Regions from separate parts of the Micromonospora sp. RL09-050-HVF-A genome, predicted to be linked through region 1. Evidence: predicted binding sites of a transcription regulator. Region 1 holds the regulator's gene; each other region holds the start of a gene.
The links. The regulator HrcA, encoded in region 1, represses chaperone genes, less so after heat shock. The targets are predictions, from matches to a motif close to GGTTNGCACNCTCNNNNNGAGNGTGCNAACC.

Region 1 (7,882 bases):
CACGGGTCAGCTCAGCCGCCGCCGCCTGCCCGCGCATCACCGGGGTACGCCCCACCGTGCAGGCCACGGCGCCGGTCGCCTCGCCGAGCAGGGCCCGCGCCAGCACCTGGGACTCGTCGGCCCACTTCTGGTACGCCGTCGGGTACGCCGACCGCTGCACCGCCTGGGCGGCGTCGGTGACCTCCATCCGCTCCCAGCCGCGCACCTTCTTCAACGCCTTGTAGAACCGGGTCGCCGCGTACCGCTGGTCGCGGATCTGCTCCGGGGTGCCCCAACCCTGGCTGGGGCGCTGCTGGAAGAGGCCGAGCGAGTCCCGGTCACCGTGGGTGAGGTTGCGCAGCCCCGACTCCTGGTAGGCGGTGGCCAGGGCGACCACCACGGCCTGTTCGGGCATCTGCCGTTGCATGCCGATCGCGGCGATGGTGGCCGCGTTGGCCATCTGGTCGGCGTCGAGCTTCACGGTGCCGTCGGCCTGAACGGTGCAACTGCGGCCCGCGATGGGGAGCCGAAGCTCCCCGTCGAACTGACGGACTCCCCAGCCCCCGACGATGGCGAACAACGCCACCACGACACCGGCTGCCACGAATGTCCGTGTCCGCACCCGCACCTCCTGTTTCAGGGTCGGAGCCAGCCTACGTCGTCATCCGGGGACCCCGGGTCGGTCGACCGGTTCACGTTCCCGCACGGAATCGGAAGAAACCAGCTCAATCCGTCGGTACCCAGGCGGCGTCCCGCCGCTCGCGGAACGCCGCCACGCCCTCGCGGCCCTCGGCCGACAGGAAGTAACCGGTGGAGCGGGCGGACAGGTCGGCGATCTCCGCCCGCAGGTCCGTGGCCGGCGGTCGGCGCAGCAACTCCTTCGTCCCGGCCAACGCCCCCGGCGCCCCCCGGACCAGCGACGCGCAGTACCCGGCCACCGCCGCGTCCAGCTCGGCGGCCGGCACGGCGGCGGTCACCAGGCCCACCTCGGCGGCCCGCCCACCGTCGAAGGTGTCGCCGGTCAGGTACAGCTCGGCAGCGGCCCGGGGATGCAGCCGGGGCAGCACGGTCGCCGAGATCACCGCCGGGATCACCCCGATCCGCACCTCGGTGAAGGCGAACGTCGCCTCCTGCGCGCAGACCGCCAGGTCCGCCGCCGCGATCAGGCCCAGACCGCCGGCCCGCGCCGGCCCGGCCACCTTCGCCAGCACCGGCTTCGGGCACTCCCGCACCGCCACCAGCACGTCACCGAGCATCCCGGCCGGCACCGACCCGCTGGCGTACGCCGCCGCCGTCTCCTTCAGGTCCGCCCCGGAGCAGAAGACCGGACCGGTGTGGTCCAGCACGACCACCCGGACCGCGTCGTCGGCGACCGCCGCGGCGATCCCGGCCAGCAGCTCGGTCATCAGCGCCGTGGACAGCGCGTTGCGGTTGTGCGGGCTGTCCAGGGTGAGCGTGGTCACCCCACGGGCCGTGGCGACCCGCACGAGTCGGTCGGGAGAGGTCATGCCGGGCACACTAGTGGCCATGCCCGGCGTCCTTCCAGATGGTGAGACCGTTCCCGTCGACGGCGCACTGCCCACCACCGCCCTGCGGGAGGTCGGCGCGCGCGGTTTCGGCGTCTACCTGCACGTGCCGTTCTGCGCCAGCCGCTGCGGCTACTGCGACTTCAACACCTACACCGCCGCCGAGCTGGGCGCAGGCGTCAGCCGGGAGTCGTACGCCGACACCGTGCTCGCCGAGTTGGCGCTCGCCGCCCGGGTGCTCGGCGACGCCCCGCCACCGAGGGTCGACACGGTCTTCGTCGGCGGCGGCACCCCCACCCTGCTACCCGCCGACGACCTGGCCCGCCTGCTGGACGGCATCGACCGCACCTGGGGACTGGCCGCCGACGCCGAGGTGACCACCGAGGCCAACCCCGAGTCGGTCACCCCGCAGTCGCTGAAGACCCTGCGGGCCGCCGGCTACACCCGGATCTCGCTGGGCATGCAGTCCGCCGCCGCCGGGGTGCTGGCGGTCCTCGACCGGACCCACCGCCCCGGCCGGGCCGCCGAGGCCGCCCGGGAGGCCCGCGACGCCGGGTTCGACCACGTCAACCTGGACCTGATCTACGGCACGCCGGGGGAGCGCGCCGAGGACTTCGCCGCCTCGCTGGAGCAGGTCGTCGCCGCCGGGGTCGACCACGTCAGCGCGTACGCCCTGATCGTGGAGGACGGCACCCGGTTGGCCGCCCGGATGCGGCGCGGCGAGCTGCCGTACCCCTCCGACGACGTGGCGGCCGACCGCTACCTGGCGGCGGAGGCCGCCCTCGACGCGGCCGGGTTCTCCTGGTACGAGGTCTCCAACTGGGCCCGCAGCGAGGCGGGCCGGTGCCGGCACAACCTGCTCTACTGGACCGGGGCCGACTGGTGGGGCCTCGGCCCGGGGGCGCACAGCCACGTCGGCGGGGTGCGCTGGTGGAACGTCAAACACCCCAGCGCGTACGCGCAACGGCTCGCCGCCGGGCACTCGCCCGGCCTGGCCCGGGAGATCCTCACCCCGGCCGAGGCGCACATGGAGGACGTGATGCTGCGGCTTCGGCTCGCCTCCGGGCTGCCGCTGGACGTGCTGGACGACGCGGGCCGGGCCGCCGCCGCCCGTGCGCTCGCCGACGGGCTGCTGGACCCGGTGGCCTACCCGCAGGGGCGGTCGGTGCTCACCCTGCGGGGCCGGCTGCTGGCCGACGCGGTGGTCCGCGACCTGCTGCCCTGAGCGTGGCCCCGCCGGCCCGCCGCGCACCGCAGCGGGGCGGGCCGGGGCCGGCGGTGGTGCCCGACCGGCCGGGGGAGCGGCCGGCCGGGGTTCACTTGATGAAACTGGTGGACATCGGGTAGCGGTAGGCCTGACCCTCGTTGGCCTTCATGCCGGCGATGATCCCGAACAGGATCTGGATCACCACGACCGCGATGCTGGGCAGGAAGAGCAGGCACCAGCTCACGAAGAGCAGCACGAACGCGATGATCGACCAGAGGATCTGGAAGTTCAGCGCGGCCAACGCCTGCGCCCGGACGGCCGGCGACTGCTGACCGCGTACCAGGTAGGCGATCAGCGGGGCGACGAAGCCGAGCGGGCCGAGGCTGATCAGCGCGCCGGCGGCCCCGCCGAAGTGCGCGACCAGCGCCCAGGTCTTGTCCTCGCTGTTGGCGTATCCACCGGTCGGGGCGCCGTACGCGCCGGCGGTCGGATATCCGCCACCGGCCGGGGGGTAGCCACCCGGCGGGCCGTAGCCACCCGGCGGGCCGTAGCCACCCGACGGCGGCTGGTCACCGGTGGGCGGCGGATACCCGCCGGGCGGGGGATACCCGCCTGCACCCGGTGCCCCGGACAGTGGTGCGGTGGGCGGCTCATATGGCGAGCCCTGGCCAGCGTTCGGGTCCGGCGGGTAGCCGTCCCCCGCGCCGGGCGGGCGAGGTGGTTCAGTCATGCCCGTCACGGTAGGGGCTGCTGGCAAGGGTGCACCAGAGCGACACTGGTGAGGTTGGCCTCGACATTCGGTCAGCGGCCACGCCGGCAACCCACCGGGGCGGTCGCACCGACGGTCCGTCGTTGATCAACGCAGCGGCGGTACTGCCGTCGTAGACTGGCACTCGCTACAGTCGAGTGCCAGAGCGCTCGCCGGACGCGTCAGAAGTCCGGTCGCCGTGCGACAGGAGGTGGGAGATGGGTCTCGACGACCGCAAACTCGCCGTGCTGCGGGCGATCGTCGAGGACTACGTCGCCACGCAGGAGCCCGTCGGCAGCAAGACGCTCGTCGAGCGGCACCAGCTCGGGGTCTCCCCGGCGACCGTCCGTAACGACATGGCGGTGCTGGAGGAGGAAGGCTACATCCGGCAGCCGCACACCAGCGCCGGCCGGGTGCCCACCGACCGGGGCTACCGCCTCTTCGTCGACCGGCTCTCCCGGGTCAAACCGCTCAGCCCCGCCGAACGTCGGGCCATCGAGCGGTTCCTGGTCGGCGCGGTCGACCTCGACGACGTGGTGCACCGCACCGTACGGCTGCTGGCGCAGCTCACCCGGCAGGTCGCCGTCGTGCAGTACCCGTCGCTGGCCCGCTCGTCGGTGCGGCACCTGGAGCTGGTGCCGATCTCCACCACCCGGCTGATGCTGGTCATGATCGCCGACACCGGGCGGGTCGAGCAGCGGCTGGTCGAACTGCCCACGCCGGTCCCCGCCGACGACGTCACCGACCTGCGTCGGCTGGTCAACGAGAAACTGGTCGGCAGTCGGCTGTCCGACACCCCACCGCTGGTCCAGGCGCTGGTCGAGGAGTCCGCGCCGCACCTGCGCGGGGCCATGACCACCCTGTCCACGGTGCTGCTGGAGACCCTCGTCGAGCGCACCGAGGAGCGGTTGGCGCTCGCCGGCACCGCCAACCTCACCCGGGGCGGCCTGCTCGACTTCCAGGGTTCGCTGCGACCCATCCTGGAGGCGCTCGAAGAGGAGGTCGTCCTGCTCAAGCTGATCGGCGAGGCCGAACCGAGCACCACCCGGGTGCTGATCGGCGACGAGAACGAGGTCGACAACCTGCGGGCCGCCTCGGTGGTCAGCACCGGGTACGGCCCCGGCAGCACCATCGTCGGTGGGCTGGGCGTGCTCGGCCCGACCCGGATGGACTACCCCGGCACCATCGCCACGGTGCGGGCCGTGGCACGCTACGTGGGCGAGCTGCTGGCCCAGAACTGACCAGTCAGGGCCGACGGCCGGCTCCGGCCGCCGACCGGCGCAACGCGAGACGAACATGAGGACACGGAACGCAGTGGCCAGGGACTACTACGGCATTCTCGGCGTCGGCCGGGAAGCCTCCGATGACGAGATCAAGCGCGCCTACCGCAAGCTGGCGCGGCAGTTCCACCCGGACGTCAATCCGGACCCGGAGGCACAGGAGAAGTTCAAGGACATCAACGCCGCGTACGAGGTCCTCTCGGACGACCGGAAGCGGCAGATCGTCGACCTGGGCGGCGACCCGCTCGCCCCGGGCGGCGGGGCGCCGGAGGCCCGGGCGGCCCCGGTGGGGCCGGCCCGTTCGTCGGCTTCCAGGACATCATGGACGCCTTCTTCGGTGGTGCGGCCGGTGGGGCGCGCGGTCCGCGCCCGCGTACCCGCCCCGGAGCCGACGCGATCCTGCGGCTGGAACTGGACCTGCACGAGACCGCCTTCGGCGTCGAGGCCCCAATCACCGTCGACACCGCAGTGCTCTGCACCACCTGCTCCGGGGCGGGCACCGCAGCCGGCACCCACCTGGCGACCTGCGAGGCGTGCGGGGGCCGGGGCGAAGTGCAGTCGGTGCAGCGGACCTTCCTCGGCCAGGTGGTGTCGGCCCGCCCGTGCACCGTCTGCCAGGGCTACGGCACCACCATCCCGCACCCCTGCCCGACCTGTGCCGGCGACGGCCGGGTGCGGACCCGCCGCTCGCTGACCGTCAAGATCCCCGCCGGGGTCGAGGACGGCATGCGGATCCGGCTCGCCCAGCAGGGTGAGGTCGGCCCGGGCGGCGGCACCGCCGGTGACCTCTACGTCGAGATCCACGAGCGCCCGCATGACGTCTACTCCCGCAAGGGCGACGACCTGCACTGCCGGGTCACCGTCCCGATGACGGCCGCCGCGCTGGGCACCCGACTGACCATCAAGACGCTCGACAGCGAGGAGACGGTCGACGTCAAGGCCGGCACCCAGCCGGGCAGCACGCTGCGACTGCGCGCCCGGGGCGTACCGCACCTGCGGGGCACCGGCCGGGGTGACCTCTACGTCCACCTGGACGTGCGTACCCCCACCAAGCTCGACGCCGACCAGGAGAAGATGCTGCGGGACTTCGCCAAGACCCGGGGCGAGGAGGTCGCCGAGCTGAGCAAGCAGGGCGGCTTCTTCTCCCGGATGCGCGACGCCTTCAACGGCCACGCCTGACCCCGGGCCGGCTCCGGTCAGCTCGGCCCTCGGACGGTTTCCCGGTCCGGTGGTTTCCCGGTCTGGGTTTCTTGGTCCGGGTGGTGGCCCGGTCCGGGGCGGTGGGGCCGGGCCGGTTAGCCTGATCGGCGTGTCCGCGCCGCTGTTCCTGGTCGAGTCGCTGCCCACCGCCGACCAGCTCATCCTGGACGGCCCCGAGGGCCACCATGCCGCCACCGTGCAACGGCTGCGCGTCGGCGAGGAGCTGCTGCTCGCCGACGGTCGGGGTGGCACCGCCACCGCCGTGGTCACCGCCGTCGGCCGGGGCACCCTGGACCTCACCGTCACCTCCCGGGGGTACGTCGACGCGGACGTCCCCCGGCTGGTCGTGGTGCAGGGCATCGCCAAGGGCGACCGGGGTGAACTCGCCGTGCAGGCGATGACCGAGGTCGGGGTGGACGAGATCGTGCCCTGGGCGGCGTCCCGCTCGGTGGTGCAGTGGCGCGGCGACCGGGGCGTACGGGCCAGGGAGAAGTGGGCGGCGACCGCCCGGGAGGCGGCCAAGCAGGCCCGTCGTGCCTGGTTGCCGGTGGTGGCGGGAGCACCGGACGAGTCCACCGCCACGGTGGCCCGCCGGATCGCCGGGGCCGGCGCGGCGTTCGTCCTGCACGAGGAGGCCGAGGAGCGGCTGACCACGGTCGAGCTGCCGACCACCGGCGAGATCATCCTCGTGGTCGGCCCCGAGGGCGGCATCGCCCCGACCGAGTTGACCGCCTTCACCGAGTCCGGCGCCCGCCCGGTCCGGTTGGGCCCCTCGGTCCTGCGTACCTCCACCGCCGGCGTGGCCGCCCTCTCCGTCCTCTCCACCCGCCTCCCCCGCTGGTAACCCCCTCTTCCCCTCCCTCCCTCGCCCCACCTCCGCCCCACCTCGCCCCGGCCAACCTCCCTCGTCCCGTGATCAAGAGCTTTACGTCATCCGCGAGCCCAATCCCGCCCTAAACCTCTTGATCACCGAGCCCACCACCCAACCCTCGGCGTTGGTGGCTGGTGATCAAGAGGTTTGGGTCATCTGGGGGCTTGAAATTGGCGTAAAGCTCTTGATCACCGGGACGAGAGGGCTGGCCGAGGCTGGGTGGGGCGGGGCTGGGTGGGGTCGGCGGGCTGGGCTGGGTGGGGTGGGCTGGCGGGGGATGGGGCGGGTCGGGGTGGCGGGAGTGGGGGTGGTGGGGAGTGGGGGTGGTGGGGGTGGTCTTTAGAGTGGGGGGATGGGAGCTGACTGTCTGTTCTGCCGCATCGTCGCCGGGGAGATTCCGGCCACCATCGTCAAGGAGACCGCCGGCACCCTGGCGTTCCGCGACATCGGGCCGAAGGCGCCGGTGCACGTGCTGGTCATCCCCAAGGAGCACTACGCCGACGTGGCGACGCTCGGCCAGGGTGACCCGGCGCTGGCCGGTGAGGTGCTGGCCACGGCTGCCGCGGTGGCCGAGGACGAGGGGCTGACCGGCGACGGCTTCCGGCTGATGTTCAACACCGGCGCGTACGGCGGGCAGGAGGTCTTCCACGTGCACGCCCACCTGCTCGGTGGCGCGCCGCTCGGACCGATGCTGGCCCGGGACCTGGCGTGACCTGCGGAGGCTGCCCGGGGCCAGGCGTGACCACCGCCGGCGACCCGGCCTGCGACGTGACGGTCGTCGACGATCGGAGACCGGTGTGACGTCCGAGGCGGGACCGGGCACCGGCCCGGCCGCCACCCACCGGTTGGCGCGGCTGGTCCGGCAGGTCCAGGCGCAGGCCCGGGTGCCGGCGCTGGCGGTGGCGTTGCACCGGGCCGACCGTCCGCTGTGGACCTGCGAGGTCGGCGGCACCGGCAACGACACCGTGCTCGGCCCGCGCAGCCGGTTCCGGATCGGTTCGGTCACCAAGACCTTCACCGCCGTGCTGGTGTTGCAGTGCCGCGACGACGGCCTGCTCGACCTGGACGACC
Region 2 (7,882 bases), 2.4 Mb from region 1:
GGCAGGCCGGGTGCCGGCGCGTCGACCGGGCTGGCCCAGGGCGAGGGCTGGTGCGTCGCCCCACCTTCCGCTTCCCCGGCACCCCCGGCACCCGCGCCGGTCGCGACCCCGCTCTCTGCCCCGGCCTCCTCTGCGGCACGAGTTCCGGTCCCGGCACCTCCTCCCGTCCGGGCCTCTTGTTCGGTCGCGCCCCTTTGTTCGCTCCCGGCCCCGTGTTCGGTCTCGGCCCTGTGTTCGGTTCCGGCCCTTTGTTCGGTTCCGGCACTGGTTCTGGTCTCGGCCCTGGTTTCGGCCCCGGCCTCAGGGGCCGCGTCAACCCCGGTGGTGGGAGATCCGTCAAGGTGGTGCGGGGCACCCGTTCCGCCGGGGATGGTGCTCGGGCGAGGCTGGCGGGTCGAGGGTGTCGGCTCGGTGGGTGCGGGGGTGGGGGTGGGCGGCTGTGCGGGTGGGCGTCGCCAGTATTCGTCGTCGGGGCTGGCACCGCTGGGGGTCGTCACGCCATCCGACGCTACCAACGTGAGGGCCGGACGCGGCGGACCCTTGCCGGGGAGACCCGGCAGTTGGCCGCCGTGGTGGTGTGCGGGAAGTGGGCGGTCTGAGGAGTAACCTTGCCGCTCGTGAGCACCGAGGATCTGGCCGGCGGCGGTGTGCCCGGCGATGACGACCGCGCGGTCGACCTCAGCGACGACTTCGTGGTGCTGCCTGAGCAGACCGCCGACGACACCGACTTCGGGTGGGGTGAGCGCCGGGACGGCAACGACGACTGGTTGCTCGCCGAGCGCCCCCCACACTGGAGTTGACCATCGTCGGCCGCCGGTGGGCCGCAACATCCACTCCAGGGTGGCGACAATGCGGTTCCGGATGGGCGCGATATCGCTGTCTCGGCCCGCAGTCTGGCGGTCAGGCGGTGTGGTCGACGACGACCTTGCCGAAGACCTCGCCGCAGGAGTGGATCATCCTCGGATGACGACGCTGAAGCGGCTCCCTTCCGGCTGACCGACGGACCGTTGCGCCTGATCGGGGCGTACGGCCAGGTAGAGCGCAGACGAGCCGTCCCCGGCCCCGGCGCCCACCACGTCGAGGACCAGGGCGTCGGCCGCCAGCAGAACAGGTGCTCCAGCGCTGCGCCCGGCCGGCAGCACGAGCAGGTCGACCCGTGCACCGGGGCGCAGGACCGCGAGGGCGGCCGGTTCGGCCAGGCGGACGGGCACTCCCACGAAGCCGCTCGGCAGCGGTACGGCAGTCGGGGTGCCTTCCTCGGCGGGCCTTCCGGTCTCCTGCGTACCGGACCGGGGGTCGCCCACCCCGTCGGGGACGCCGGCCCCGCTGACGCCCGGTCGTACCGTCCGATGGTGCGGCTGGCCGGACTGGCCGCCGACGGCGGGCCCGGCCACGGTCGGTGGGTCCGGACATCCCGCCGCGTTGAATGTGCCGGCGGGAGGTCCGGCCGCGCTGGGCCTGCCGGTGGCGGGATCTGTGGCATGGGGCCTCCCCATGGGAGGTCCCGCCGGGCCGAGGGCGACGGCAGGTGGTGGGGCACCGGTGGAACAGCCAGCCGGGGTGTCCATGACGATCACCGCCAGCCCCAGCAGGACCGCCACCAAGGCCGCCCGCAACATGGTCCCCCCACCGGGGCGACGCGGCCAGCGGAATGCTCGCAGCGAGCCTTCTCCATCGACCGCACCGGTCACCATGCAACACCCTCTGCCGCTCACCGGATGCCCTGGCGGCACCCCCCGGCCCAGCAGGCTATGTCGCACCCACCCAAACCCCACGCCCCCTCACCCACACCCTGTGGACAACACCCCGCCTGTGGAAAACCCCACCCCCACCCGTCCCCCCACCCCCGTCCCCCCACCCACCCACAAGTGGCGTGATCAAGAGGTTTGCGTCAAATACCGCGATCAACTTGACGCAAATCTCTTGATCACTGCGTCAACGTGACGCAAAGCTCTTGATCGCGGGGGCGGGGTGGGGCGGTGGGGGAGGGGGTCAGGAGGTCGTGGTGGTGGGGGCGGGCTTGGTGGAACTGGTCGAGCCCGACGGGCCGGAGGTGGTGGACGAGGAGGACGAGTTGGGGGTCGAGGAACCGCCCGAGGTCGACGACGAGCCGGAGCCCGAGGAGTCGCCACCGGAAGAGGTGCCCTCCGACTTCGCCGGCTTCGTCGTGCCGCCCTTGCCCTCGGTGCCCGCCGCCCGGGAGTCGGTGCGGTAGAAGCCGGAGCCCTTGAACACGACCCCGACCGAGTTGAAGACCTTGCGCAGCCGCCCCTCGCACGCGGGGCACTCGGTCAGCGGCTCGTCGGAGAACGACTGCACCGCCTCGAGCTGGTGGCCGCACGCGGTGCAGGCGTACTGGTACGTGGGCACGTTCTCCTCCGGATCTGGTTCAGCCGATTGGCACTCGACGTATTCGAGTGCCAATGGTGCGTCATCGGACCCGGGTTCGTCCAGCGGACGTGATCGTCACCCACCCGCCGGGAGGTCCGGACCAGCGGGGGAGCAGGCGCGAACCGGACCTCGGCGAGCCGGGTCCGCACCCCACCACCGGCGAAGTTCGACGCCGTCGGCGCACCGCCCGCCGTCGGCGCACCGCCCGCCGTCGGCAGGGCGCCACCAGCGAAGTCCGACGTCGTCACTGCACCGCGCCGCCGCAGAGCCCGACGCCGTCACCGGACCGCAGAATCAGCGGAGTCCGACGTCGTCAGCGCACCGTGCCACCACGGAGCCCGACACCGTCAGCCGAAGCGGGGCCCGACGCCGTCAGCCGACCGCAGCATCAGCGGAGCCCGACGCCGTCAGCGCAATCCCGTCCCGGGTGAGCAGGCGCAGACCTTCCGACGGGGTGAGAGCCGCCCGCACCGGCCGGTCGTGCGGCTGGGCGGGCAGCACCGGGAGCAGTTCACCGTCGTGCAGCAGCGCCACGGTCATGGTGGCCGCCGGTACCCGGGCCAGCGCCCGGTCGTAGGAGCCGCCGCCCCGGCCCAGCCGTAGGCCGTGCCGGTCCACCGCCAGGGCGGGCACCACCACCAGGGATGCTCCGACGATCGCCGTCCGGCCCCGCCGGGGTCCGTCCGGCTCGCGCATCCCCCGGCCGGCGGCGACCAGGGTGCCCGGTCCGGCGTACGGGGCCCAGTCCAGGTCGAGGTCGTCGCGGAGCACGGGCAGCAGCAGCTCCGCCCCGGCCGGCAGCGCGGCCCGGAGCACCTCGGGCAGGTCGGGGCCGCCCGGCTCGGAGCCGACCGGCACGTACCCGGTCATCGTGGCCGGCCGCAGGCGGCGTACCAGCGCGGTCAGTTCGGCTTGGACGCGCGTCGCGGCGGCGGAGCGGTGGGCTGCGGTGAGCGCCCGGCGGTGGGCGAGCAGCACGGCGCGTGTCTCGCGTTTGGCCGCGTGGAGGGCTTCCGCTTCATCAGAAAAATCGGGCACGCAACACTCCTGACGCAACGCTGTCAATGTGGTCGCTCTGTGTCAGCATCGCAGGAACGGGCCTGGAACTTCCGGGGGGACAGCGTTGACGCTACGCGGGCGGTTGACGGCGGCCTTCCTCACGGTGGTGCTCGGTCCCGTGCTGCTCGGCGCGGTCTTCGTCGGCACCACCCTGTCGACGGTGGACCGCACCCGGTCCACCGAACGGCTCGGCCTGGCCGCGTCCGCCGTGCGTACCTCGATCGACGCGTTGTGCCAGCAGTTGCGGGCCGCCGCCGACGCGGTGGCCCTGCGCCCCGACCCGGCGACCCGGGCGGGCGCGGCCGGTCAGGTGGTCAGCCGGGGGTTGGCCACCGCCGTGCTGGTCACCGACGTGACCGGTGGCACCACGTACGCCACCCCGGGTGGGCCGGCGACTCCGTGGCAGGACTGCGCGGGCGTCCGCACCGGCGGACCGGTCCGGGCGCTGAGCGCCCGGGTGGACCTGCGTGACCCGGCGGGCACGCCGCTCGGCGCGGTGGCCGCCGCCGAGGTGGTCGACCCGGCGTTCGTGGCCCGGCTGGCCGCCGCGACCGGCGTCGCGGTCACCCTCCTCGACGACACCGCCGGCCCCGACCGGATCACCCACACCACCGAGACCCGTCGGGTACGCGACGCGGTGCTCGCCGCGGCCGGCACCCTCGATGGTGACCGGGTCACCGCGACCCGGGACGGCCGGTACGTGCGGCGGCTCGGGCCGGCCCCGGGGCAGCCGTTGCCTCTGGTCCTTTCCGTGGCCGGGGAGCGACCGTCGGGCCTGCCGGCGGCACTGGTCGGGGCGGTGCTGCTCGCCGTGGTGGTGGCGGTGCTGACGGCGTGGCGGCTGGCCCGGGTCACCACCCGGCCGTTGGTGGAGTTGGCCGGTGCGGTGGACCGGGTCGCCCGGGGTGACCTGACCGCCCGGGTGCCGGTGCGCAGCCGGGACGAGATCGGCGGGCTCGCCGCCGCGTTCAACCGGATGATCCGGGAGACCGCCGGGTACGTGGCTGCGCTGACCAGCAGCCGGGACCAGTTGCGGGGGCACCTGAGGGTGCTCGGGGACACCCTGGCCAGCACCCACGACCTGCAACGCATCCTGCGGGTGATCCTGCACAGCGCGATCGCGGCGACCGGGGCGCGGGCCGGGGCGGTGCTGCTGGTCGACGACGCCGGGGTGCTCGTCGGGCAGTGCGCGGAAGGGCTGGCCGGGCGTTGCCCACCGGGCACCGAGCCGGAGGAGTTGCGGGTGCCGGTGGGCACGGGGGTGGTCGGTGCGGTCGCCGCCACGGGTGAACCGCAGCGGGGCCGGGTCCCGTCGGGCCCGACGCCGACCGGCGAACCGTGGTGCGAGACGTACGTGGCGGTGCCGTTCACCGCACCCGGTGGGGACGCCGCCGGCCGGGACCCGGCGGTCGGGGTGCTGGTCCTCTACGACCGGTTGGGCGTCGGCGAGTTCGACGACGACGACCTGGCGACCCTGCGGACCTTCGCCGGGCACGCGGCGGTGGCGGTGGAGAACGTCCGGGTGCACGAGGAGGCGCAGCGGTTGTCGTTGACCGACCCGCTGACCGGGCTGTGGAACTACCGGTACCTGCGTGAGTCGCTGCGCCGGGAGGTGGAGCGGGCCAGCCGGTTCGGCCGGATGCTCAGCATCCTCGTCCTCGACCTGGACCGGTTCAAGATCGTCAACGACAGTTACGGGCACGCCGCCGGGGACGCCGTGCTCGCCGAGTTCGCCCGCCGGGTCCGGGGCGAGATCCGCGAGGTGGACCTGGCCTTCCGGCAGGGCGGTGAGGAGTTCGTGGTGCTGCTGCCGGAGACCGACGCCCGGGGCGCGGCGACCGTCGCCGAGCGGTTGGGCGCGGCGGTGCGGGAGGCCCCGGTCGTGGTCGCCGGCCACGCGGGTGTCCCGACCACGATCGCGGTGTCGGTCTCGATCGGCATCGCCGTCTATCCCGACCACGCCTGCACCGGCGCGGAGGTGCTGGACGCCGCCGACGAGGCGTTGTACGCGGCCAAGGGCGCCGGCCGTGACGGCTACCGGGTGGCGACGGCGCGGCCCCGACCGACGCCGGCAGCCGACGGTGCGGTCGAGGAGATCGCCGTACCGGCGGGGGCGACCAGCCCGGACGACGGCCTGCCCCGGGCCGGTCCGCCCGTCGGGCCGACCAGCGCCACCCGGCCACCCGCCCACCGGCCGCCCACCGACCGGGTAGCCGGCGACGACCTGCCGACCGACGGGTCGATCGACCTACCTGCCGACGGGTCGACCGGTGGGCCGGCCGGTCGGCACGCCGTCGGTGCTCCCGGTGTGACGCAGCCGGGCGGCGCGTCTTCCGGTCCTCACCCGCCGCGGCAGAGCCGTGGCCGATAGTCTCGCGGCATGTCGGAGCACTCAGCGAACCCCTCAACGACCGCCGCGACCGGTCGCGCCCGCGCGGTCAAGGCCGTGATCCCGGCCGCCGGCCTGGCCACCCGGTTCCTGCCGGCCACGAAGGCGGTGCCCAAGGAGCTGCTACCGGTGATCGACCGACCGGTGCTCCAGTACATCGTCGAGGAAGCCGCCCAGGCCGGCATCGGTGACGTGCTGCTGATCACCGGTCGCGGCAAGACGTCGATGGTGGACCACTTCGACCGTCGCCCCGACCTGGAGGCCCGGCTGGAGGCCAAGGGCGACGCCGAGCGGCTCGCCGCGGTCAAGCGCCCCAGCGAGCTGGCCGAGATCTACACCTGCCGGCAGCCGGAGCAGCTCGGCCTCGGCCACGCCGTCGGGTACGCCGAGTCGCACGTCGGCGACCAGCCCTTCGCGGTGCTCCTCGGTGACGAGTTCGTCAAGCCGTCGGAGCCGCTGCTGCCGGCCATGTTGGAGCTCCAGGCCCGTACCGGCGGGGTGGTGCTGGCGTTCTTCGAGGTCGACCCGGCCGAGACCAAGCGGTACGGCATCGCCTCGGTCGAACCGGCCGAAGCGGAGCTGACCGACATCGGAGAGGTCGTCCGGGTCACCGGCATGGTGGAGAAGCCCCAGCCGGAGGACGCCCCGAGCAACCTCGCCGTCCTCGGCCGGTACGTCCTGCCGGGGCGGATCTTCGACGCGATCCGGCGTACCGAACCGGGCAGCGGCGGGGAGATCCAGCTGACCGACGCGATGGAACTGCTGCGCAGCGAGGGGGTGCCGGTGCACGCGATCGTCTACCGGGGCACCCGCTACGACACCGGCATGCCGCTGGGCTACCTCCAGACAGTCGTGCAGATCGCCGTCGAGCGGGAGGACCTCGGCGCCGAGTTCCGCGCCTGGCTGACCGAGTTCGTCAACAACGGCGACGAGACGGTCACCGCGGCGATCATCAACGGGGTACGCGACACGGCGGGCGGCTCCGGTACATGACCTCGACGGCCGACGCCGAGGCGGCCGCGAACGAGTTGACGCCGCTCGCCGACTACCTGGGCAGCGTGCTGCGCAGGTTGCGCGCGCTGCCCCCGCTCGACCTCGACCTCACCCAGGCGTACGGCAACGTCCTCGCCTCGGACGTCGTCGCCCCGCACTCGTTCCCCGCCTTCGACCAGGCGGCGGTGGACGGGTACGCCGCGCGCTGGGAGGACCTCGTCGGGTACGGCCCGATCCCCACGCAGGGACCGGGCCGGGCGGTGCGGCTCAACGTGGTCGGCGACCTGGGCGCGGCGAGTTGGCGGCCGGTCCGGCTGACCCCCGGCTCGTGTTTCTCGGTGGCGGCCGGTGCGCCGATGCCGATCGCCGCCGACGTGGTGGTGCCGGTGGAGTGGACCGACCAGGGCATGGCGGCGGTGGAGATCTTCCGTACCCCCAAGCGGGGGTACGGTGTCCGTCGTGCCGGTGAGGAGTTGCCCGCCGGTACCGTCCTCGCCCGCGCCGGCACGTACGTCGCCCCGGCGTTGGTGGCCGTGTTCGCCGCCACCGGCATCGGACACGTGGTGGTCCGGCCCAGCCCCCGGGTGGTGATCGTGGCCACCGGCGACGAACTCGTCGACGTGGGCCGGGGCAGCCAGCCCGGTCAGGTGGTGGACGCCAACTCGCACGCGTTGACCGCCGCCGCCGCCGAGGTGGGCGCGTTGGCGTACCGGGTGGGGATCTGCGACGACGACCCGGAGGGGCTGCGTGGCCTCCTGGAGGACCAGACCCTGCGGGCCGATCTGATCATCACCACCGGCGGCACCGGCACCGGCCCCGGTGACATGGTCCGGCGGATCCTGTCCCGCCGGGAGGGCGGCCGGGCCGGGCCGGTGACGTTCACCGATGTGGCGCTGTACCCCGGCACGGCCCTCGGGTTCGGTACCGTCGGGGCCGAGGAGGTGCCGGTGGTCTGTCTTCCCGGTGAGCCCGGTGCGGCGTTGATCGGCTTCGAGGTGCTGGCCCGGCCGGCGATCCAGCTGCTGGCCGGTGCGGAGCCGGTGTTCCGGC
Region 3 (7,882 bases), 940 kb from region 1:
CGGCCTACCCGCCCTGCTGCTGGCCCTGCTCCCCCGCTCACCCCGGGTACGGGCCACCGGGTGGGGTTGGCTCGGCGCGGCGCTCGCCCTGCTCGCCCTCGGTTCCCTGCGGGCGCTTCCCCAGGTACACCACGAGCTGTACCTGGCCGCGCTGGCCGTCACCGCGACCCTGCTCGCGCTGCTGACCGCCCGACTGTCCGGCCCGGCCGCCACCACCCCACCCCAGCCCACGGGCACCGCCACAGCCACGGGCACCCCCACCCCCACCCCCACGGCCACGGCCACGGCCACGGATCGTGCCGGCCGACCCAGGGCGGTCACCCTGTTGGCCATCGCGGCCGGACTGGCCCTGCTGCTGCCGTGGGTGCGGTTCGGCGCGCTGGGCGGTCTGCTGGAGACCGCGCTCGCCGCGCTCGCCGCGACGGCGGTCGGCCTGCTGGCCGCAGCGCTGCTGGGCGACCGGTTCTGGTCCCCCTTCACCGGCGACGGGCCACCCCGGGCCGCCCGTACCGTGCTGGTCGGCGGCCTGGTCGCCGGGGTGGTCCTGCTGCTGGTCGTCGCGGGCACCGGCCACTCCGGCGCCCAACTGCCCGGGTTGCTGTTCGTCCCGCCACTCGGTTTCGTGCTGGGCGCGTGCCAGGTGGCGGCCCGCCGGGCCGGCGCACCGGCCGGTGCCGCGCCGGTCCGGTGGCTGGTCGGTCTGGCGGCGTTCGGCCCGTTGGCGCTCGCCGACCCGGAGGAGATCTCGGTCCTGCTGGCCACCACCCGCGACGTCCCCTACTGGGTCGCGGTCGCATCCGGCGTCGGGTTCGCCGTCGCGGTCGTGCTGGCCATCGGGTACGGGGTGCTGCTCGCCCGGCCACGCGGGCGCGCACCGCGCCGGCTGGTCGCCGCGTCGAGCGCAGCCGTCCTGCTGCTCACCCTCGGCGTGGTCGACGTGGTCGCCGGCCAGCCCGGCCTGCACGGCGAACGGCTGCTGGTGGTGCTCCGCGAGCAGGCCGACCTCACCGGCATCCCCGCCGGTACGCCAGGTCGCGCCGGCCGGGAGGCGCGGACCGCCGAGGTCTACCGCCGACTGGTGTCCACCGCCGAACGCACCCAGGGGGCGTTGCGCCGGGACCTGACCCGGCTACACCTCGACCCGACGCCGTACTACCTGGTCAACGCGATCGAGACCGACGGCGGGCCGGCGGTGCGGGCCTGGCTGTCCGGGCGGCCGGAGGTGGCCCGGGTGCTGGTCAGCCAGCGGCTCCGACCATTGCCCGCGCCGGCACCGGCCAGCCGGGGTGACCGGCCCGCGCCGACCGGGCCGGAGTGGAACATCCGGATGCTGGGCGCCGACCGGGTCTGGTCGGAGTTGGACGTCACCGGGGCCGGGGTGGTGGTCGGCAGTTCGGACTCCGGGGTCGACGGCACCCATCCGACCCTGGCCGCCAACTTCCGGGGCGGCGACGACTCCTGGTACGACCCGTGGGACCACACCCGCGCCCCCACCGACTCCGGCGGTCACGGCACCCACACCACGGCCAGCGCGGTGGGACGCGACGGCATCGGGGTCGCCCCCGGAGCCCAGTGGGTGGGCTGCGTCAACCTCGACCGCAACCTGGGCAGCCCCGCGCACTACCTGGACTGCCTCCAGTTCATGTTGGCCCCGTTCCCGGCCGGCGGTGACCCGTTCACCGACGGTCGGCCGGAGCGGGCCCCCGACGTGCTCACCAACTCGTGGGGGTGCCCACCGGTCGAGGGCTGTGATGCGGGTGCGCTGCGCCCGGCCACCGCCGCGTTGACGGCCGCAGGCATTCTGGTGGTGGCCGCCGCAGGGAACACCGGACCCGACTGCGGGTCGATCGTCGACCCGCCGGCGCCGTACCCCGATGTGCTGACGGTGGGCGCCGTGGGCCGCGACCGGCGCGTCACGGAGTTCTCCAGCCGGGGGCCCGCCGCCGGTGGGGCGGCCAAGCCGGACCTGGTCGCCCCCGGCGCGGAGGTCCTCTCCGCGATGCCCGGCGGCGGTTACGCCGCCCTGGACGGCACTTCGATGGCCACCCCGCAGGTGGCGGGAGTGGTGGCACTGATGTGGTCGGCGAACCCGGCGCTGGTCGGTGACCTGGACCGGACCCGGAACATCCTGCGGGACACCGCGCAACCCGCCGGACCCGCCGACCTCAGCTGCGGCCCGGTGGCGGCGTCGACCGGGGCCGGTCTGGTCGACGCGTACGCGGCGGTGCGGGCGGCCCGCCGCTGACCGGCCCCCCGGTCGCCGGGGTGAGCCGGCCCGGCTGGGTACGGTCCTCGGACACGGAACGGGGCGGACCGCTCGCGCGGCCCGCCCCGTTCGGCGTTGGAGCTGGACTCAGAAGTCCATGTCCCCGCCACCCGGGCCAGCCGGGGCGGCCGGGGTCTTCTCCGGCTTGTCCGCCACGACGGCTTCGGTGGTGAGGAAGAGCGCCGCGATCGACGCGGCGTTCTGCAGCGCGGACCGGGTCACCTTGGCCGGGTCGATGATGCCCGCGGCCAGCAGGTCGACGTACTCACCGCTGGCGGCGTTGAGGCCGTGACCGGCGTCCAGGTTGCGGACGCGCTCGACGACCACGCCACCCTCCAGGCCGGCGTTGACGGCGATCTGCCGCAGCGGGGCGTCCAGCGCGATCTTGACGATCTGCGCGCCGGTCGCCTCGTCGCCGGCCAGGTCCAGCTTGTCGAAGGCGGTCTTGCCGGCCTGCACCAGCGCGACGCCACCACCCGGGACGATGCCCTCCTCGACGGCGGCCTTCGCGTTGCGGACGGCGTCCTCGATGCGGTGCTTGCGCTCCTTCAGCTCGACCTCGGTGGCCGCGCCGACCTTGATCACCGCAACGCCGCCAGCCAGCTTGGCCAGCCGCTCCTGCAGCTTCTCGCGGTCGTAGTCGGAGTCGCTCTTGTCGATCTCGGCCCGGATCTGGTTGACCCGGCCCTGGATCTGGTCGGCGTCGCCGGCACCGTCGACGATGGTGGTCTCGTCCTTGGTCACCACGACCTTGCGGGCCCGGCCCAGCATGTCGAGGCCGACGGCGTCCAGCTTGAGGCCGACCTCCTCGCTGATGACCTGGCCACCGGTGAGGATGGCGATGTCGGCGAGCATGGCCTTGCGGCGGTCACCGAAGCCCGGCGCCTTGACGGCGACCGACTTGAAGGTGCCCCGGACCTTGTTGACGACCAGGGTCGCCAGGGCCTCACCCTCGATGTCCTCGGAGATGATCAGCAGCGGCTTGCCCGACTGCATGACCTTCTCCAGGATCGGGAGCAGGTCCTTCACCGAGGAGATCTTGCTGTTGACGATGAGCAGGTAGGGGTCGTCGAAGACGGCCTCCATACGCTCCGGGTCGGTCATGAAGTACGCGGAGATGTAGCCCTTGTCGAAGCGCATGCCCTCGGTGAGCTCCAGCTCCAGCCCGAAGGTGTTGCTCTCCTCGACGGTGATGACGCCTTCCTTGCCGACCTTGTCCATCGCCTCGGCGATGATCTCGCCGACGGTGCTGTCACCGGCGGAGATGGAGGCGGTGGAGGCGATCTGCTCCTTGGTCTCGACGTCCTTGGCGAGCTTGGACAGCTCCTCCGAGACGCTGGCCACGGCAGCCTCGATGCCCCGCTTCAGGGCCATCGGGTTGGCACCGGCGGCCACGTTGCGCAGACCCTCGCGCACCAGGGCCTGGGCCAGGACGGTCGCCGTCGTCGTGCCGTCACCGGCGACGTCGTCGGTCTTCTTGGCGACCTCCTTGACCAGCTCGGCGCCGATCTTCTCGTACGGGTCCTCGAGCTCGATCTCCTTGGCGATGCTCACACCATCGTTGGTGATGGTGGGGGCACCCCACTTCTTCTCGAGCACCACGTTGCGGCCCTTGGGGCCGAGGGTCACCTTTACGGCGTCGGCGAGCTGGTTCATGCCCCGCTCGAGGCCGCGGCGAGCCTCTTCGTCGAACGCGATCATCTTGGCCATACGGCGTTGTCCTCCTGGACACTCACGGGCCACCCGGGGGTTGTGTCCCCGGACGGGCCGCCTGGTGTACGCACCTTGGGGACGTCGCCACCTGGCGACGACGACGTCCTCCTCGGTCGGGCCGGACAGCCCGCGACGACCGGCCATGTGCCACCCGACGCCATCGAGACGCCGATGTGACCGTGGCCCTACCGCCCCGACCATTGGCACTCACCGTATGCGAGTGCCAATGACCTGTTTAGCACTCTCCCCTGCCGAGTGCAAGCACGATGGGGCCGGTCAGCCGAGTTCCGCCACCAGTCGCGCGACGTTCACCGGCCCCTCCTGCGCGCGCTGCTCGGCGTACGTCACGACCAGGCCGACCAGCTGCACCAGGTAGACCGGCACGACCAGCACCGCGCTCACCAGGATCACCGCCACCGCACCCACGGCGGTGCCGGGCGCGGTGAACGGGTCGGTGCCGAACGGCACGGTGCCGACCGACTCCACCACCCCACCGAGCACGCTGCCGAGCAGCACCGCCAGTGCGACCAGCGCCACCCGGCCGAGCACCATGCCCAACCGGTCGTGGAACATGCGGAACGAGCGCCCGATCGGGTTCTGCCCCTCGAACAGGTAGACCGGGCCGGCGAGGGCGAGGGCGAACGCCAGGTAGATGCCCGGCAGCAGGCACAGGCAGAAACCGACGCCGATGAGCAGGCCCAGCACCAGCATCCAGCCCCACAGGCCGAGGCAGCGGCGCGCGCCGTAGCGCAGCGCGCCGGGCAGGTCGGCCGGCTGGCCGGCGGCCTGCCGGGCCACCACCCAGGTGCCACCCGCCCAGCCGATGCCCTGCACCACCCCGAAGGCCAGCGCGACCAGGAACACCGAGACCCCGTAGATCACCAGGTCACTGAGGTAGCCGTCGGGAATCGAGCCGTCGGCGGGCAGCGGGGCGGCGTCGGGCCCCGTGCCGAGGGAGAGCAGGGACACCGCCACCGCCGGCACGACCTGGGTGAGCAGCATCAACGGCAGCAGGGTCCGCCAACTTCGACGCAACGCTCCGGTGCACCGGGCGAACCAGCCTTCCAGCCCGGCGTACGGCGGATTGACCAGCGGGTCCGCCGGCCCCCAGGAGCCGCCCCCGGCGACCGGCGGATGACCCCCGAGCGGCGGATAGCTCCCGAGCGGCGGGAAACCGCCGTCGGCACCCGGGGGATAGCCCGGGTACGGGCCACCGGGAGCCGGATAGCTCCAGCCCGGCGGCCCCGCTGCGGACGGATCCCACGACGGCGGACCCCACGAGGGTTGGCCCGACGGCGGCCCCCCGGGCGGCGGACCCCACGAGGGTTGGCCCGACGGCGGGCCCCCCGGCGGCGGGCCCCATGGTCCGCCCGGCGACCCGGCAGCGGGGCCGGGTGGACCCGGAGGTGACTGGTCGGACATGAACCCTCCTCAGCGAGGACGCCTGGACGGTTCACGATCTTTCCCCGCACCGACCCCCGCCGCCAACCGTCCCACGGGTGGCCCGGCGGGTGGGACCCGCAGGACAGGTCAGGCGATGACGCGGACCCGTTCGGCCTGCGGCCCCTTCTGACCCTGGGCGATCTCGAACTCCACCCGCTGACCGTCGTCGAGCGCCTTGTAGCCGTCCATCTCGATGGCGGAGAAGTGGACGAAGACGTCCTGCCCGCCGTCGACGGCGATGAAGCCGTAGCCTTTTTCGGAGTTGAACCACTTGACGGTGCCCTGTGCCACGGTGCACTTCCTCACTCTGCGCGGCGTTCCACAACCCCGGGATGCCGGCGGGCCGACAGCGGAGAACCACCGTTTCGGCGATCGGTGAAGGCCGCTGAATCGGTGACCGAAATCGCACGCTACACGAGGAGTGACGACCGCGCACGACCTCAAATCGGCCTAAATCGGACGGGTATCGACCCGGTTACCCATCGGCGTTCATCGCTGCGGTATGCATGCGCACATGACATCTGCCCCGGCCCCACCGGTGACCCGGACGGCACCCGTGCACCGGGTGCGCCCGCAGGACGCCGCCCGGATGCGGGCGCTGCGGTTGGAGATGCTCGCGGATGCGCCGCTGGCCTTCCTGGAGACCGTCGCCGAGGCCGCCGCCCGCCCGCACGCCGACTACGCGGCCCGGATCGCGTACGTGTCCCAGGGGTGCCACACCGCCCAGTTCGTGGCCGATCCCGGCGGCCGGCTGGTCGGCCACGCGGGCGGCACCGTCGCCCCCGACGAGCCGGACCTGACGGTCGTCTACGCGGTCTACGTGAACCCCTCGTGGCGGGGCACCGGCCTGCTCGGCGCGCTGATCGACGAGGTCGCCGCCTGGTCGCGCGCCTGCGGCCGACCACAGCTCATGCTCGAGGTGGTGGTCGGCAACGACCGTGCCTACCGGGCCTACCACCGTCTGGGCTTCACCGACACCGGCGTCCGCGTCCCGCACCCCAAGATCCCCGCCCTCACCGAACTCCAGATGCGCCGCCCCGCCTGACCCCCACCCCAAACCCCAGGCCGGGCCGGGCTGGGCCGCGCCGCGCCGGGCCGCGCCGGGCCGGCCGCGCCGGGCCGGCCGGGCCGCGCCGGGCCGGGCCGGGCCGCGCCGGGCCGCGCCGCGCCGGGCCGCGCCGGGCCGGGCCGCGCCGGGCCGCGCCGGGCCGGGCCGCGCCGGGCCGGGCCGGTGATCAAGAGGTTTACGTCAAATCAGCCACTCAGGCTGACGTAAACCTCTTGATCACCGACCACGGACCACCGACGGCCGACCACCGACCACCGACCACCGACCACCGACCACGGACCACGGACCACCGACCACGGACCACCGACCACGGACCACCGACCACGGACCACCCCCGCCCGCAGCCGGAGCGCGGACGGGGGTGGGGGTGGTGGGGAAGGCGGGGGCGTGGGAAGGGGACGGTGGGGTCAGGCGGGGCGGCGGGACTGGACGATGCGGAAGCGGTTGGCGACGTAGGCGCCGTCGGTGAGGGCGGCGTTGGCGGCCGGGTTCGCGCCGCTGCCGTGGAAGTCCGAGAAAGCGGCGGACTGGTTCACGAAGACCCCACCGGTGAGGTTGGCCGACAGGTGCACCCCGACGTCGATCGCGGCGGCCTCGACGGCGTCCAGCACCGCCTCGTCGGTGGAGTAGACGGCGGCGGTCAGCGCGCCGGACTCTCCGACGGTGGACCGCAGGATCTCGATGCTGTGCGCGGTCGAGTCGGTGGCGATGACGAAGGAGATCGGCCCGAACCACTCCCGGCCGTAGACCTCGGTGTCGGTGGCGGCGAGCTTGACGATGGTCGGCGTCCGGACCACCGCGTCGGTCAGCGCGGGGTGCGTGACGGTACGCGACTCCAGCACCGCCTCGCCGACCTTGGTGACCTCGTCGAGGCGTTCCAGCACTCCGTCGTTGACGATCGCCCCGGTCAGCTCGACGCCCCGGGCCGGGTCGGCGGTGAGCTTGCCGACGGTGGCGGCGATGCCGGCGGCCACCTCGTCGAAGCTCTTGTGCCCCTGGTCGGTGGTGATGCCGGCGGCGGGGATGAGGATGTTCTGCGAGGTGGTGCACATCTGCCCGCTGTAGAGGGTCAGCGTGAAACCGAGGTTGCGGCACATGCCGGCGAAGTCGTCGGTGGAGTCGATGACGACGGTGTTCAGGCCGGCCTTCTCGGTGTAGACCGTCGCCTGCCGGGCGTTGGCCTCCAGCCAGTCGCCGTACCCGGTGGAGCCGGTGAAGTCGACGATCTTCACGGCAGGGTGCAGGGCGAGGGTCGAGGCCAGCTTCTCGCCGGGGGCCTCGGGGGCGAGCAGCACCAGGTCGGGGTCGAAGCCGGCCTCGGCGAGCACCTCCCGGGCGTACCGCACGGTGATCGCCAGGGGCAGCACCGCGCGGGGGTGCGGCTTGACCAC

Region 2: the regulator HrcA is predicted to act here: its motif matches at 2,396-2,426, upstream of J7462_RS23850 (FmdB family zinc ribbon protein).
Region 3: the regulator HrcA is predicted to act here: its motif matches at 4,178-4,208, upstream of groL (chaperonin GroEL).

What each region holds. Positions count from the first base shown of each region.
Region 1 covers NZ_JAGKQP010000002.1:2,988,174-2,996,055, reverse strand. The annotation lists gene J7462_RS12860 (hypothetical protein) at 1-607, opposite strand, end outside; gene J7462_RS12855 (enoyl-CoA hydratase-related protein) at 705-1,487, opposite strand; gene hemW (radical SAM family heme chaperone HemW) at 1,507-2,730, shown strand; gene J7462_RS12845 (DUF4870 domain-containing protein) at 2,822-3,442, opposite strand; gene hrcA (heat-inducible transcriptional repressor HrcA) at 3,679-4,701, shown strand; partial or broken gene dnaJ (molecular chaperone DnaJ) at 4,775-5,919, shown strand; gene J7462_RS12830 (16S rRNA (uracil(1498)-N(3))-methyltransferase) at 6,050-6,784, shown strand; gene J7462_RS12825 (histidine triad nucleotide-binding protein) at 7,164-7,523, shown strand; gene J7462_RS12820 (serine hydrolase) at 7,609-7,882, shown strand, end outside.
Region 2 covers NZ_JAGKQP010000002.1:5,357,325-5,365,206, forward strand. The annotation lists gene J7462_RS23840 (hypothetical protein) at 618-800, shown strand; gene J7462_RS32570 (hypothetical protein) at 954-1,394, opposite strand; gene J7462_RS23850 (FmdB family zinc ribbon protein) at 1,993-2,370, opposite strand; gene J7462_RS23855 (5-formyltetrahydrofolate cyclo-ligase) at 2,764-3,429, opposite strand; gene J7462_RS23860 (diguanylate cyclase) at 3,515-5,821, shown strand; gene J7462_RS23865 (UTP--glucose-1-phosphate uridylyltransferase) at 5,831-6,832, shown strand; gene glp (gephyrin-like molybdotransferase Glp) at 6,829-7,882, shown strand, end outside.
Region 3 covers NZ_JAGKQP010000002.1:3,928,104-3,935,985, forward strand. The annotation lists gene J7462_RS17140 (S8 family serine peptidase) at 1-2,245, shown strand, start outside; gene groL (chaperonin GroEL) at 2,354-3,976, opposite strand; gene J7462_RS32290 (hypothetical protein) at 4,256-4,981, opposite strand; gene J7462_RS17155 (cold-shock protein) at 5,510-5,713, opposite strand; gene J7462_RS17160 (GNAT family N-acetyltransferase) at 5,937-6,467, shown strand; gene paaN (phenylacetic acid degradation protein PaaN) at 6,899-7,882, opposite strand, start outside.